DNA from 3 places in the Paenibacillus vulneris genome. Region 1 is predicted to be linked to each of the others. Evidence: riboswitches for the same ligand, from Rfam matches in the RefSeq annotation. Region 1 holds a riboswitch; each other region holds the start of a gene.
What was found. A riboswitch is a leader RNA that binds a small molecule or an ion and turns the genes downstream of it on or off. The one in region 1 is predicted to bind cobalamin.
Positions count from the first base shown of each region.

Region 1 (4,520 bases):
CGAGCTCTTCTATCAGCTGCTGCTCGGAACGCCGGTCCAAATAGGCGGTCGGCTCGTCCAGCAGCAGCAGCTCCGGTTCCAGCGCCAATACACCGGCCAGCGCAACCCTTTTCTTTTGCCCCAGGCTCAAGTGATGCATCGGTTGATCCGCCAGCTGCTCCAGCTCCATAGCGACGAGCATCTGATTCGTTCGGCGGGCAATCTCCTCTTCCCTCATACCGGCATTACGCAATCCGTAAGAGATATCCTCTGCGGGATTATTCAATATCAGCTGCTGTTCGGGGTCCTGGAATACGAGGCCGATCTGCTGCCTGAGCTGCTTGAGTGAACCACGATTATAGGTAAGCGGCTTCCCCTTCCAGACCAGCTCTCCTTCCACCGGACGATGAATGCCAATGGCCTGTAAAAAAAAGGTAGACTTCCCCGAGCCGTTATGGCCGCAGATCGCCGTTTTTTTCCCCTCAGGTATATTCATGTTCAGATTCTGAAGCGCCTGAGAGGCTGTCCCCGGGTAGCTGTAGCTTAGACCACGTGCTTCCAATATCGATTTCATCCGATTTCCCTCCATCTAAACCAGCATTCCAACCCTGCCAGCAAAATCCAACCGATGCTGCCTTCCCACTTATACCTTGCCGGTACCTCCCCGCCTTGGTAAGGGGGCATTCGAATCTCTTCGGTGAAGCCCCGGGATACCATTCCGTTCGCCAGCCCTTGATAGCGCTGCATGGTTTTGGCAAACATCCGGACGATTAGCAGAGCCGTGTCTCTCAGTCTTCCTGTGAAGCCCTGCTGCCCTCCTCTGGCTCGTTGAGCGGTATACATGTCATGAGCCGTATCCAGCAGAAGAAATAAGAAGCGATAAGTGATCAGCATCAATTCGAGCACCAGAGAAGGCACCCGCAGCTTTTTCATGACTTGGAACAGCTCCGGCATGGGAGTAGTCAGAATCAACAGCATGGATGCGGCTACGCAAGCCATAATTCGGCACAGCAGCTTCACCGTCAGCTCTACGCCCGATGGATTCAAACTCAGAGACCAATGAGAATAAGCGAGCAGCGTCAGGCCTTCTGCCCGGAACTGCCCTTGTTCAAACGAATGAATTTCCAACAATAAAGCGGGCAAGCTTGCTGCAAACAATAGAAGCGAACTGAACAGAAGTGTACTATATAACCTGAGCGGAACCTTGGCATAACCTGCAATCCATGCCGAAATCCAGATGAACATCAGAAGCTGAACAACAGGATGAGACAGATAGGACAGCAGGAGCAAAAGAGCAGCGAAACCGCTTTTCCACATGGGAGAAACGGCTCGCAGCTTATTGCTATAAGAAATGACGTCGATTTGTTTAATCATGGTTACGCTTGGTCGCTCTTCCTTTGAATAAACCGATCGTGTATCCGATAAACCCGGCTCCCAGGGCGGCCTGCAGGGCAAACAGCATGCTTTCCGTTTCCGGAGGAGGCTCTATGAAGGAAGAGAACCAAGGTTCGTAGGACGGATGCAGTGATTTGATCACTTCCTCGGCCGCATCATCCGCGCCTCCGAAATCCCCTTTGACAAGCAGCAATGGTAAAGCGGCCAATAAGACTACGGCAGCCAGTATCAGCATATTTTTCGAGCTGGTTTTCATGATTCGCGGGCTCCTTTCATTTTGCGTTGAAGCAGGGACAATTCATTCGGGCTGTAAGCTTGAAGCCAGTTCCAGATCAATACCGTCAGAAGGCCTTCACTGATAGCCAGAGGGATTTGGGTAATGGCAAAAATACCACCGAATTTCACGAAGGAAGCCGCGATACCCCCCTGCTCCGCCGGGAATGCCAGCGCCAGCTGCATGGAAGTGACTACATAGGTAGATAAATCTGCCAAAGCCGCTGCTATGAAAATGGACCATTTTTGTTTCCCTGTCGCCTGCATCATCCATCTGTAGACAAAATAACCTACGACCGGTCCGGCCACAGCCATTGAGAACGCGTTGGCTCCCAGCGTCGTTAATCCGCCATGTGCCAATAGCAAGGCTTGAAACAACAATACAATGGAGCCTAATACGCTCATCGGCAGAGGGCCGAACATCACGGCTCCGAGACCGGTTCCGGTCGGATGCGAGCTGCTGCCAGTGACCGAAGGAATCTTCAGGGCAGATAATACGAAGGTGAACGCTCCGGCCAAGCCCAGCATAATTTTGAGCTCAGGGGTTTCTCTCGTAATGCGGATTAAAGCTCTCAATCCTAGAATAAAGAAAGGAATGAAGACGACCCACCAAAACACAGCCCAGCCGAGCGGCAAAAAGCCCTCCATAATATGCATGGCATAAGCCGATTGCGGCTCATTAACCATCAGGTACAAGACGAACCCTAACACAAGCAGCAGGCTGCTGGCCCATTTTCTTCTACTCATCCGATACATCCTCCATAATAAATGTGATGAAACAAAAAGACCTATCCAGCAGGATAGGTCACGGGTACGCGTGAAAATACGACAACACCTCTAATGTTTGCCGATTCATTCTCGTACACCTCTCCTTTCCGCGAAGGGATCTGGGTGCATACCATCAGGTAGGTCTCCTGGCTTACGGATCGTTGCTTCTTTCGCCTTCCCCGGCGTTACACCGAGTGACATTATGAAAGAAACTCCCCGTTTACAGTGGCGGGACCGCTCGGGATTTGCACCCGATTCCCTGTTACCCTTTGTCTTCACAAAGGCACCTAATGGATATTCATGATCCAATAATATTAGTACAGCTATTCCATATTCGTGGTATGTCATCGAATTCCTTCTTGGAATACAAAAAACCTCCTTGATAAAAAAGGAGGCTTTCCATTAAGGAGGCCGTTCTTAAGAAGAATGCAGCACTTCTTCCAGCTCTTCCAAATCCGTAATCGGGGAATGACATGCAAAATTCTCACAAACATACGCCGTCGGCCTGCCGCCGATTGCCTGTTTGTCCTGAACTACAGGGAGGAATTGACGAACCTTCTCGCCTTCTTCCCCCGGCGGGACCAAGAATACGGAGGAGTGGGGTCTGAAGCCTTGGCGCACCGTGGCAAGCATCTCCCTGGTTGTCCCGGATTCCGGATCGCCGGCAATGACAATCTCGCTGGAAGGACTGTACGCATAATCCAGAGCGATCAGGAGCATCGAATGCCCTGTCGGATACCGTTCAACCGAGCCTGCGAAGGCTTGCAATTGCCTCTTGGCAATCTGCGACAGCCTGGCGTCATAAGTCAGCTTGGAGAGCTTTAAGAAATTCATGGCCGCCACCGCATTGCCGGAAGGCAGCGCACCGTCGTATATCTCCTTGTTCCGGGAAAACAGCTGCTCGCTGTCGCTTCCGTAGAAAAACAAGCCGCCATGTTCCTCATCCCAGAATAATTCGATCATCTGCCCGTTAAGCTCCACAGCCAGCTGCAGGAATTCGAGCTCAAAGGACGCTTCATACAGCTCAATTAGCCCCCATACCAGGAACGCATAGTCATCCAGGTATGCGGCGAATGCCGCTTCTCCATCCCTGTATCTGGCGAGCAGCCTTCCATCCGGACGCCTTAATCGGGAGACAATAAAACGAGCCGCCTTGGCAGCCGCTTCCAAATATTCAGGCCGTTCCAGCACTTTATAGCCTTTGGACAAAGCCATGATCATAAGTCCGTTCCAGGAGGTCAGCACTTTATCGTCCTTACCCGGATGTACACGCTGCTCACGGTATGCAAACAAGGTTTGTCGGCATCTCCCGATGGTTTCAGATAATAGATCGGGATCCAATCCTTTGAGCCGGGCAAAAGTCTCCACATCATGCTGGATTAAGTTAGGAATATTTTGACCTTCAAAATTGCCTTCCTTGGTAATGTCATAAAGGTCGCAATAAAGCTCGCCGTCCTCGAGGCCCAATACCTTCAGGATCTCATCCTGCTCCCATACGTAGAACTTCCCCTCGTGCCCTTCCGAGTCGGCATCCTCCGCAGAGTAGAAGCCGCCTGCCGGGTCGGTCATATCCCTAAGCACATAAGCGAATATCTCTTCGGCCGTACGGGAATATTTCGTCTTGCCGGTCAACTGGTAGGCTTCCAGGTAGGTCCAGGCCAGCAGCGCGTTATCATAGAGCATTTTCTCAAAATGCGGCACCAGCCACTTCTCGTCTACAGAGTATCTTGCAAATCCAAAGCCGACATGATCGTACATACCGCCCCGCTGCATCGCATCCAGTGACTTCTCTGCCATCTGCAGCGCAAGCTCTTTGCCGGTGCGATGGTAATACCGCATAAGAAACGAAAGATTATGTGAGGTAGGGAATTTGGGTTTATCGCCAAAACCGCCATACGTGGAGTCAAATAGCTCCTCATACTGGGCATACGCCTGATCCAGCGTGTTCTCCGAGATCTCGCCCTTCAGGTTCGATAGCATCCGCTGCTCCACTTCCGTCACAATCTGATCGCTGGTCTCGACCACCCGCTCCCGGTCTTCCTTCCACTTTCCCGCGAGCCGCGGCAATATATCCATCATTCCGTGACGCCCGTAGCGACGGTTTT
Region 1 is NZ_BAABJG010000026.1:55,967-60,486, forward strand. It holds gene ABEA66_RS22595 (energy-coupling factor ABC transporter ATP-binding protein) at 1-553, opposite strand, end outside; gene cbiQ (cobalt ECF transporter T component CbiQ) at 550-1,353, opposite strand; gene ABEA66_RS22605 (energy-coupling factor ABC transporter substrate-binding protein) at 1,346-1,630, opposite strand; gene ABEA66_RS22610 (energy-coupling factor ABC transporter permease) at 1,627-2,394, opposite strand; cobalamin riboswitch at 2,535-2,721, opposite strand; gene ABEA66_RS22615 (thioredoxin domain-containing protein) at 2,833-4,520, opposite strand, start outside.

Region 2 (4,520 bases), on a different contig from region 1:
TGCAATAGAACGGACGAACTCCCGTACCTCCTCATTACCTTCCGCATCCTTACTGCCGTGGCCTACAAACAAAACCGCATTCATCCTGTTCCCTCCCTGTCTTTATTTCCGTATTAATCGCCGCATACCGCGTTTTCAATTTGGAAAACCGGCACCTCTTGGTGACGATAACCTTCTACTTCCTTTACTCTTTTAAAATATTTATGGAATCGCTCATTCGGATGACCATCCGAAATATACCGCTGTACAATCCGTTCGATCATGTCTACCAATTGATCCGGCTCAATACCCTCGGCGACCGGCTGTCCCGGATGCGCATTGCGCCCGACCGTCTTGCCGCCCAGGAACAAATCGAATTTCTCCTTCCGGTATACGATGCCGATATCCTCGTGCACCGCCCCATAACAAGCCATTCCGCACCCGTTCAAGCCGATGCGCAGCTCCTTCGGCACGCTCAAGCCGCCGATCCGCTTCTGCAGCTCCTCAGCGTACGGAATCGCATCCGCCTTCTCCGCATTGCAAAAGTCGCAAGCTTTAAGCTGCGCTACATCGCCGATCGGCGCCAGCAGGAAGCCTTCCTGCCGCAGCTTCGTCGTAATGTCATCGGGATTCGATGTCGGAACCCGGATAATCATTTGGTGATGGGGCGTATACTCCATCGTCCCCTTCTCGCCAACGACCTCAGCCAGCGCAAGCATCTGTCTGGCGGTAAAACGCTTCTCGGCGACGCCCGGACTTACCGCAAGCTCGAAGATCGCTTGCTGGCGGAACAATCCCGCCGAGGCAGGCGTGCTGCCCGGCTCCGTGACCACGCCTCGGCTGAGATCGGACAGGCGCAGCGCCTCCATCGCCAGCATTAGCGGCGAGTCGGTACCGGGGCCGCTGCTCCGCTCCTCGCGCTCAGCCACACTGACCGCGCTGACAGCCAGCACCGCTCCGCCCGTGCTTCCGCCGCCGGCGGAGCTTGCAGGAGCCGTCTCCCTTGCGGTGCGGGCCACGGCTTCCCGGCCGCTTTCCACTTGGCCTTCGCCTTCCCAAGCCCAATCCTCGTCATCCGCATCGACCGCCTCTGCCTCGTCCCACTGCTGCAGCGCCCAAGGCTCCGCCGCTTCCTGCAGCCGTTGGTGCGGCTTAAGCGGCTGTACATCGGCGCCGAGAGTATACTTGCGCTGATAACCGCGCGGGGTGATCATCAGACCGTCGTAGACCGTCGTCGACGCATTGCCGATAATGACCGTCGTCAGCATCCCGATCTCATGATCGAGCATATCGCGCAAAGTTGTCAGCACCACATGCTGACGGTCCCGGTAGGCACTCTTCACGATGCCGACCGGCGTCTCCGGCGAGCGGTATTTCAGCAATATGCGCTGCGTCTCCACAATTTGCCGGGTTCGTCTGCCGCTGCGGGGGTTGTACAGCGCAATGACGAAGTCCGCCTGGGCCGCCGCCTCGACGCGCCGGGCAATCAGCTCCCACGGCGTCAGATGATCGCTTAAGCTTATCGTGCAGGCATCGTGCATGACCGGGGCCCCAAGCAGCGAGGCGGAAGAGTTAATCGCCGATATGCCGGGGATTATCTCGACTTCCACGCCGCCGTCCCGCCTCCAGCCTTTTTCCATCAGCACCTCGTACACCAGTCCGGCCATCCCGTATACACCGGCATCGCCGCTCGAGATAACCGCTACCTTTTTCCCGGACTCCGCTTGCCGAACGGCCTCCTGAGCCCGGCTCACTTCCTCCGTCATCCCTGTCCGTACAATCTCCTGATCGGTGAGAAGTCCACGGATAAGATCCACGTACGTGTTATAGCCGATGATAACTTCACTTTCTTCAATGGCCTCCCGCGCCCGTTTCGTAATATGCTCGAAGCTTCCCGGTCCGAAGCCGATGATAAGCAGTTTTCCCGCCATTCGCCGCACATCCTTTCCTTCCTATATAAATACATCATGATGGTTGCAACTCGAACATGTCTTCCTTACTTTTATGCAGCACAAAAAAGAGCATTCCTACAGAAAGTGTTAGAAATGCTCTTGCAGCCCGCGTTCTCAAGAATTCCAATGACATTACATTCGATATGCCATTACCATTCCTTAAGTAAGCCGATCTCTAACACCTCCCTATCCTCGTAGGTCAACAGTGTTTTGAAATTAGGCAGGTCTCCTGACTTCGAGCTTCGTCATCCGATTCCCTTCCCAGACGCGCTCTATGGCGCTCCAGTGGCAACAACATCGGCATAACAAGCCTTTCTTATGGAAAGGCACTCTTCACAGTGGCGGGACCGTGCCGGCTTTGCACCGGGCTTCCCTTTTAAGCCAAATGAGGCATGATTTCATTCAGCACCTAATTCATCCGTATTTGATTGTCCAGAGTCATCATATCACCCGGAGCGAAGCTTTGTCTATAACTGCGCGCCCTCCCGCCGTTAACGACAAGCCGTTCGATGCCCCGGGAGGTATGGGCCGAAGTTCTTATTTTTTACAGCATACCCATTGAAACAAAACGATAGCTTACGAACAATATAGCCGACTATACAGAAGAGCTGGAATGAGGAAGGTCAGCCGATTTACAACAGCAAAGGTGGAAGGATGCTCTATGAAATACGGGCAGCGAATAGCCAAACTGCGGAGCAAAGGGTACATGACCCAGGAAGAGCTTGCCTATAAAGTAGGAATTACCCGTTCCGCCCTTTCTCATTATGAAAATAATAGGAGAGAGCCGGATTATGAAACCATTCAAAAAATTGCCGATATATTCGGCGTATCGATAGACTATTTGATGGGCCGCACGGATCATCCCGGAAGCTTTGCGGACGGCACGGAGGAATTTATCAGCTATCTTGAGCTTTCGGACGAAGCTATTCTGGACAAATTCATTCTGACTATTGACGGAAGAGAACTCACACTGGAGGAGTCCAAAAGCTTCATCGCTTTCATTCGGTCCGAGCGTTCTCTCCCTGCCGACAAAAATAAGCCATGATGAGGTACGGCTACTTGCTGTACTCCATCATGCCTAGTTCCTTGTACATATATGAAAATAACGGTTTATCGAGGCCTTTGTATTGAGGCTTGATCGGTTCCTTCACGGCTTCTTGAAGAGCCAGCCATTGATCGTACTTGTCTCTGGGGATACCGAGCTGATTCAGGACGGTGTCGATATCCACCGTTTTCTTGTTCTCTTCCATTTGCAACCCACACTCCATCTCGTCTCATAGACTTTCAATGTCTAGTATTATATCGGAGATGTTCAAAAAAAGGTGTCGCATACTGGGAGTGTTTTGGTAAAAAACACCGATCATTTTGTCGAATAAGCTATTCTAAATAAATCTTTATCAACGCGGTTCAACGGCTTATAAAGAGGAAGTTTTCAGCCTTCGGGCCGATTTCTTCACGGCCATACGGCGAATCAGCATACTGGCTGCCACAGGCTCGGGCGCCGTTTCCTGAACTCCATTGATTTTGTCCATAAGCCTTTGGTACATAAAATCCCCCATAAGCTGGGTCAAGCCCTCCCGCAGCTGGATCCTGGGACTCCATCCCCAGCCCTTGGCCGCTTTGTCCCAGGAAACGCAGACATGCAGATGGTCCTCCGGACGCGCCGTTACGAATACGGGCTTTACTTTTTGATTCGTCATCTCATTCATCAGCTCGAACAATTCCAGAATGGACGTTGCCGTTCCCGTGCCTATGTTGTAGGTATCGCTGTTGGACAAGGACAGGGCTTGAACGTTGGCGGAAGCCACATCGGATACATAGACGAAATCCCGGGTCTGAAGGCCTTTCCCTTGAATGATGGCTTTCTCGCCGTTGACGAAGGTTTCCAGAAAGGCCGAGATTACGCCCCCGCTTCCATACCTCTTTTGCCGGCAGCCATACACGTTCGCATACCTTAAAATCGTGTAGTTAAGTCCATACAACGCGCCGTACAGCTTTATGTATTCCTCGGGAGCCAGCTTGGACATTCCTGTGCAGGAGACCGGAGCGCATGGAGCGGCTTCGTCAATCGGCTTAGGCTCATAGGAACCGTAGACCTCTGCGGAGGATCCGTAGACCAGCTTCTTGATCGAAAATTCCTTGCACAGATCCAGCAAATAGATCAATCCGCGCAAATTGGGACTCAGCCCCCGAACGACCATCGCTTCGTTCAAATCGGTTTTCTCCGCCAGATGGATACAGTAATCCGGCTGCTCCAGCTCAAAAATATTTCTTAACTCCGTGCTGGCAACATCCATTCGATACAGCTTGCATGCCGGATGCAGATTCGCTTCCTTCCCTGTGCTCATATTGTCGACTACTACTACATCCAGCCCTGCCTGAATGGCACAGTCCACCGTATGGGACCCTATAAAGCCGACTCCGCCTGTAATTAGTACTTTCATCCTTATCCCTCCACCGATTCGATATTGTCGTTTAAGCGTTCGTTCGGGTGCTTTCCCAAAGTCCTATATCCTTAAGCGCATGATGCGCTTGACCCGTCGAATATTGATACATTTTGTATCAATATAAACAAAAAAAGGCCTCCAG
Region 2 is NZ_BAABJG010000006.1:613,856-618,375, forward strand. It holds gene ABEA66_RS08235 (sirohydrochlorin chelatase) at 1-84, opposite strand, end outside; gene cobJ (precorrin-3B C(17)-methyltransferase) at 114-1,910, opposite strand; cobalamin riboswitch at 2,134-2,359, opposite strand; gene ABEA66_RS08245 (helix-turn-helix domain-containing protein) at 2,593-2,976, shown strand; gene ABEA66_RS08250 (hypothetical protein) at 2,987-3,181, opposite strand; gene ABEA66_RS08255 (NAD-dependent epimerase/dehydratase family protein) at 3,347-4,375, opposite strand.
Region 2: another riboswitch for cobalamin. It lies ahead of cobJ (precorrin-3B C(17)-methyltransferase); the one in region 1 lies ahead of ABEA66_RS22610 (energy-coupling factor ABC transporter permease).

Region 3 (4,520 bases), on a different contig from region 1:
GTTTGGGTCATTTGCGCAAGCAGCAGGAGAAAGGAATTGACCTCATTCCGGTCAATGACTTCAGCTATTACGATCATATTCTGGATACGGCAGCGATGTTCGGCATTATTCCGAGCCGGTTCTCGTATACAGGCGGAGCCGTTCCTTTGTCCGTATATTACGGGGTAGCCCGCGGGACCGAGGGTGCCGCCGCAAGTGAAATGACCAAATGGTTCAATACGAATTACCATTATATTGTTCCTGAGCTTTCAGGAGCGTCGCCGGTGCTTACGGAGAATAAGCCACTTGAAGCTTATCGTGAAGCGAAGGAGAAGCTTGGTATTGAAGGAAAACCGGTTATCGTTGGGCCGTTGACCTTCTTGAAGCTTTCCAAAGGATACGCTGCATCGGAAACGGACGCCTGGCTGGATAAGCTGCTGCCGCTCTATGTGCAGTTACTTCAGGAGCTTGCGGCGGAAGGCGTTCAATGGGTACAGGTGGATGAACCGATTCTTGTAACCAAGCTATCCGATGAGGACGTACAGCGATTGAAGCATATTTATGAGACCTTTGCCGCAGCAGTACCCGGCTTGAATCTTATGCTGCAAACGTACTTTGAATCGGTAGAACGATACAGTGACATCGTCAAGCTTCCAGTTAAAGGAATAGGCCTTGATTTCGTTCATGGATACGACGGAAATCTGAATTCAATTCAAACAATTGGCTATCCGCAGGACAAGGTTTTGGGTGCGGGAGTCATTGATGGCCGCGGTATTTGGAAGGCGTCGTTAACCGGAAAGCTGGAGTTGTTGAAAGAGCTTGCGAAGGCAGTACCTGCTGACCGCTTGATTGTTCAATCTTCGTGCAGCCTGCTTCACGTACCAGTAACCGTAGAGCGGGAAACGAAGCTCACCTCCGATTTGAAAGGTGCTCTCGCGTTTGCCGATGAAAAATTGAACGAGCTCGTCCTATTGACCAAAGCTTTCTCCTCAAAGGAAGCCGTTCAAGGAGAATTGGAGCAATATGATCGTGCCATTCAAACGCTTCAGCAATCCGCCGAACGAAACCGCAGCGAGGTTCAGACCGCCGTTGCAGCTTTCAGCTCTCAAGATCCAGTACGTTCCGCTCCATTTGCAGAACGCTATGCAGCTCAGCAGGCGAAATGGCAATTGCCGCTATTTCCGACGACAACCATCGGCAGCTTCCCGCAGTCCGCTGAGGTGCGTAAAGCACGTCAATTATGGCGTAAAGGGGAATGGAACGACAAGCAGTATGCTGAATTTATCCGCGAGCAGATCGATACCTGGATCAAGATCCAGGAAGAAATCGGCATCGACGTGCTCGTACACGGTGAGTTTGAGAGAACCGACATGGTGGAGTTTTTTGGTGAAAAGCTCGCGGGATTTGCATTTACCCAAAATGGATGGGTACAATCCTACGGTTCCCGCTGCGTCAAGCCGCCGGTGATCTACGGAGATGTAGCGTTCATTGGTGAAATGACCGTTGAAGAAACCAAATACGCCCAGTCGCAGACGAGCCATCCTGTAAAAGGAATGCTGACAGGACCTATCACCATCATGAACTGGTCGTTTGTCCGTGAGGATATCCCGCGCGAGCAGATTGCATACCAATTGGCTTATGCTCTCAGACAAGAAGTAGAGGCGTTGGAGAAGGCAGGCATTGGCATGATTCAGGTGGATGAACCGGCAGTACGAGAGGGATTACCGCTTAAAGAGTCGGAGCAGGCAGATTATCTTGCATGGGCTGTCAAAGCCTTTCGCATTGCCACCTGCACAGTTCAAAAAACAACGCAGATCCACACCCATATGTGCTACTGTGAGTTCCATGACATGATAGATTCCATTGAAGCGATGGATGCGGACGTTATTTCCATCGAGACATCCCGCAGCCACGGTGAATTAATCCACAGCTTCGAGTTGAATACCTATAAGCTGGGAATCGGCTTGGGTGTGTATGACATTCATAGTCCGCGTATTCCGAGCGTAGAGGAAATGACGGGTATGATTGAACGCGCATTGCGTGTGTTAGATCCCAAATTGTTCTGGATCAATCCGGATTGCGGTCTGAAGACACGCGGTCTTGAAGAAACGGTTGCATCCCTTCGCAATATGGTGGAGGCGACTAAGACGGCGCGTGCCAAATACGAGCAGTCCGCGGCAAAATAAGAAGCAGGGTATAGGCCGTAATAAGACAGAGACAGACGTTACTTTGAATTGAAAGGCAATTCCATTGGATCTGTTCAAGCCGATGGTGAACAGCGGTATTCGTTTCGCGGAATGTGAAAGATGTAGCAGTTCAATTTTCTTTGTACCCAGGACTAAATAACTAATTTTTCGGATGATTAGGACCTGCGCAGCATGCGCCGGGTCTTTTTTGTCATCGACAAAAGGCTTGCTGCAGCAAGTCTCAGCGGCATTTTATATGCATGAAAATGACTGTCAGCTGTAGGCTGAAGTCTATGAAAATACTAAAACAAGGGCCATCCTATCCATTGACAAATACCATATATTGATATAGATTATTTATTGCCAACTATATATTGTTGTGACAGGTGCTTTTCGTTCAATAGAACGAGAAAGCTTAATAGGGAAGTCCGGTGAGAAGCCGGCGCGGTCCCGCCACTGTAAGAGAGGAGGATCGGTCTTGTATGCCACTGGCTTGGGAACCAAACAAGCTGGGAAGGCAGATCGATCATGATGATTCTCTAGCCAGGAGACCTGCCTGATCATTGACACGGCCTGCGGAGAACAGGAAGGTGTCCGTTACGTCTTTAATGAAGTATGTACATTTGCATGCTCGTTTCAGCGCATTCGGCCCTGTTAGCCGAACGCGCTTTTTTATGCCTGCTCCGCGGGGACTAAGGAAGGGGAAGAAATGCATGTTGATCGCTTATGACTCCAAGACGGGAAATGTTCGCCGTTTTGTCGAAAAGCTGAATATGCGAGTGGTTCAAATAGAGGAAATGATGACGGTGAATGAACCGTTCGTTCTAATCACCTATACTACGGGCTTCGGTCAAGTGCCTCAGAAAGTGATGTCCTTTCTTCAAAAGAATCATGCGAATCTCATGGGAGTTTCAGCTAGCGGTAATCGGAATTGGGGAGAAGGCTTTGCCCGAAGCGCCGATCTTATCGCGAAATTATATAAGGTACCGGTAGTAAGCAAGTTTGAGCTTTCAGGAACGAAGCAGGATGTAGAGCGGTTTAAACAGGAGGTGCGTTTGGTTGCTGCATATTGAATTGAACAATTTGTTGCTGCAAAGAGATACGGACGGCTTTTTTCAATTGGAAAAGGATAAGGAAGCCGTAAAGGCGTTTATGGAAGAAGTACATAGCAAAAGCGTACAATTCGCGGATACGAGTGCGAAAGTGCGCTATATGATCGATAACGACTATTACGAGGATGTATATCAGCAGTATTCACCGGCTGACGTTGAGGAAATTTACGAAATCGCGCATAGCTATCGCTTCGAATTTCCTTCCTACATGGCGGCATCCAAATTTTATACGGATTACGCAGTGAAGAGCAATGACCGCACGATGTACTTGGAGCATTACCCGGATAGAGTGGCGATTGTAGCGCTGCATCTGGCTCGTGGAGATATGAATACGGCTAGAACACTGACTACGGCCATGATGGACCAACGTGTGCAGCCGGCGACTCCGACATTTCTGAATGCGGGCAAGAGCCGTCGCGGAGAAATGGTTTCGTGCTTTTTGCTGGAAATGGACGATTCTCTGAATTCGATTAACTATGTTCTCGGCACATGCATGCAGCTTTCCAAAATCGGAGGAGGGGTGGCGGTCAATTTATCCAAATTACGCGGCCGCGGAGAACCGATTAAAGATGTAGAAGGTGCGGCAAAAGGCATTATGCCGGTGCTCAAATTGATGGAGGATGCCTTCTCCTATGCCGATCAAATGGGGCAGCGCAGAGGGTCGGGAGCTGCGTATTATAACATTTTCGGCTGGGATATTATGGAGCTGCTCGACAGCAAGAAGATCAATGCCGATGAAAAAACACGCCTTAAGACTTTATCGATCGGGTTGATCATCCCTAACAAGTTCTATCAGCTGGCGGAAGAAAACAAGCCTCTGCACGTGTTTGCTCCTTATTCCGTTTATAAAGCGTATGGAACCCATTTGGATGATATGGATCTTGATGCTATGTATGATGAATTACTGGCTAATGATCGTGTGCGTAAGAAAGTCGTGATGAGCGCACGCGATATGATGATCAAGATCTCCATGATTCAGCTGGAATCAGGCTATCCTTACATTATGAACAAAACCAATGCCAATCGCGTACACCCACTGAAGCAGCTGGGCGCGATAAAAATGTCGAACCTCTGCACGGAAATTTTCCAGCTGCAGGAGACATCGGAAATCAACGATTACGGCCAGCCGGATAGAATCCGCCGCGATATCAGCTGCAACCTTGCTTCCTTGAACATTGCCAACGTGATGGAGCTGAATAAAGTGAAGGAATCCGTTAAGGAAGGGATTACCGCACTGACAGCG
Region 3 is NZ_BAABJG010000015.1:600,637-605,156, reverse strand. It holds gene metE (5-methyltetrahydropteroyltriglutamate--homocysteine S-methyltransferase) at 1-2,165, shown strand, start outside; cobalamin riboswitch at 2,533-2,739, shown strand; gene nrdI (class Ib ribonucleoside-diphosphate reductase assembly flavoprotein NrdI) at 2,879-3,238, shown strand; gene nrdE (class 1b ribonucleoside-diphosphate reductase subunit alpha) at 3,225-4,520, shown strand, end outside.
Region 3: another riboswitch for cobalamin. It lies ahead of nrdI (class Ib ribonucleoside-diphosphate reductase assembly flavoprotein NrdI); the one in region 1 lies ahead of ABEA66_RS22610 (energy-coupling factor ABC transporter permease).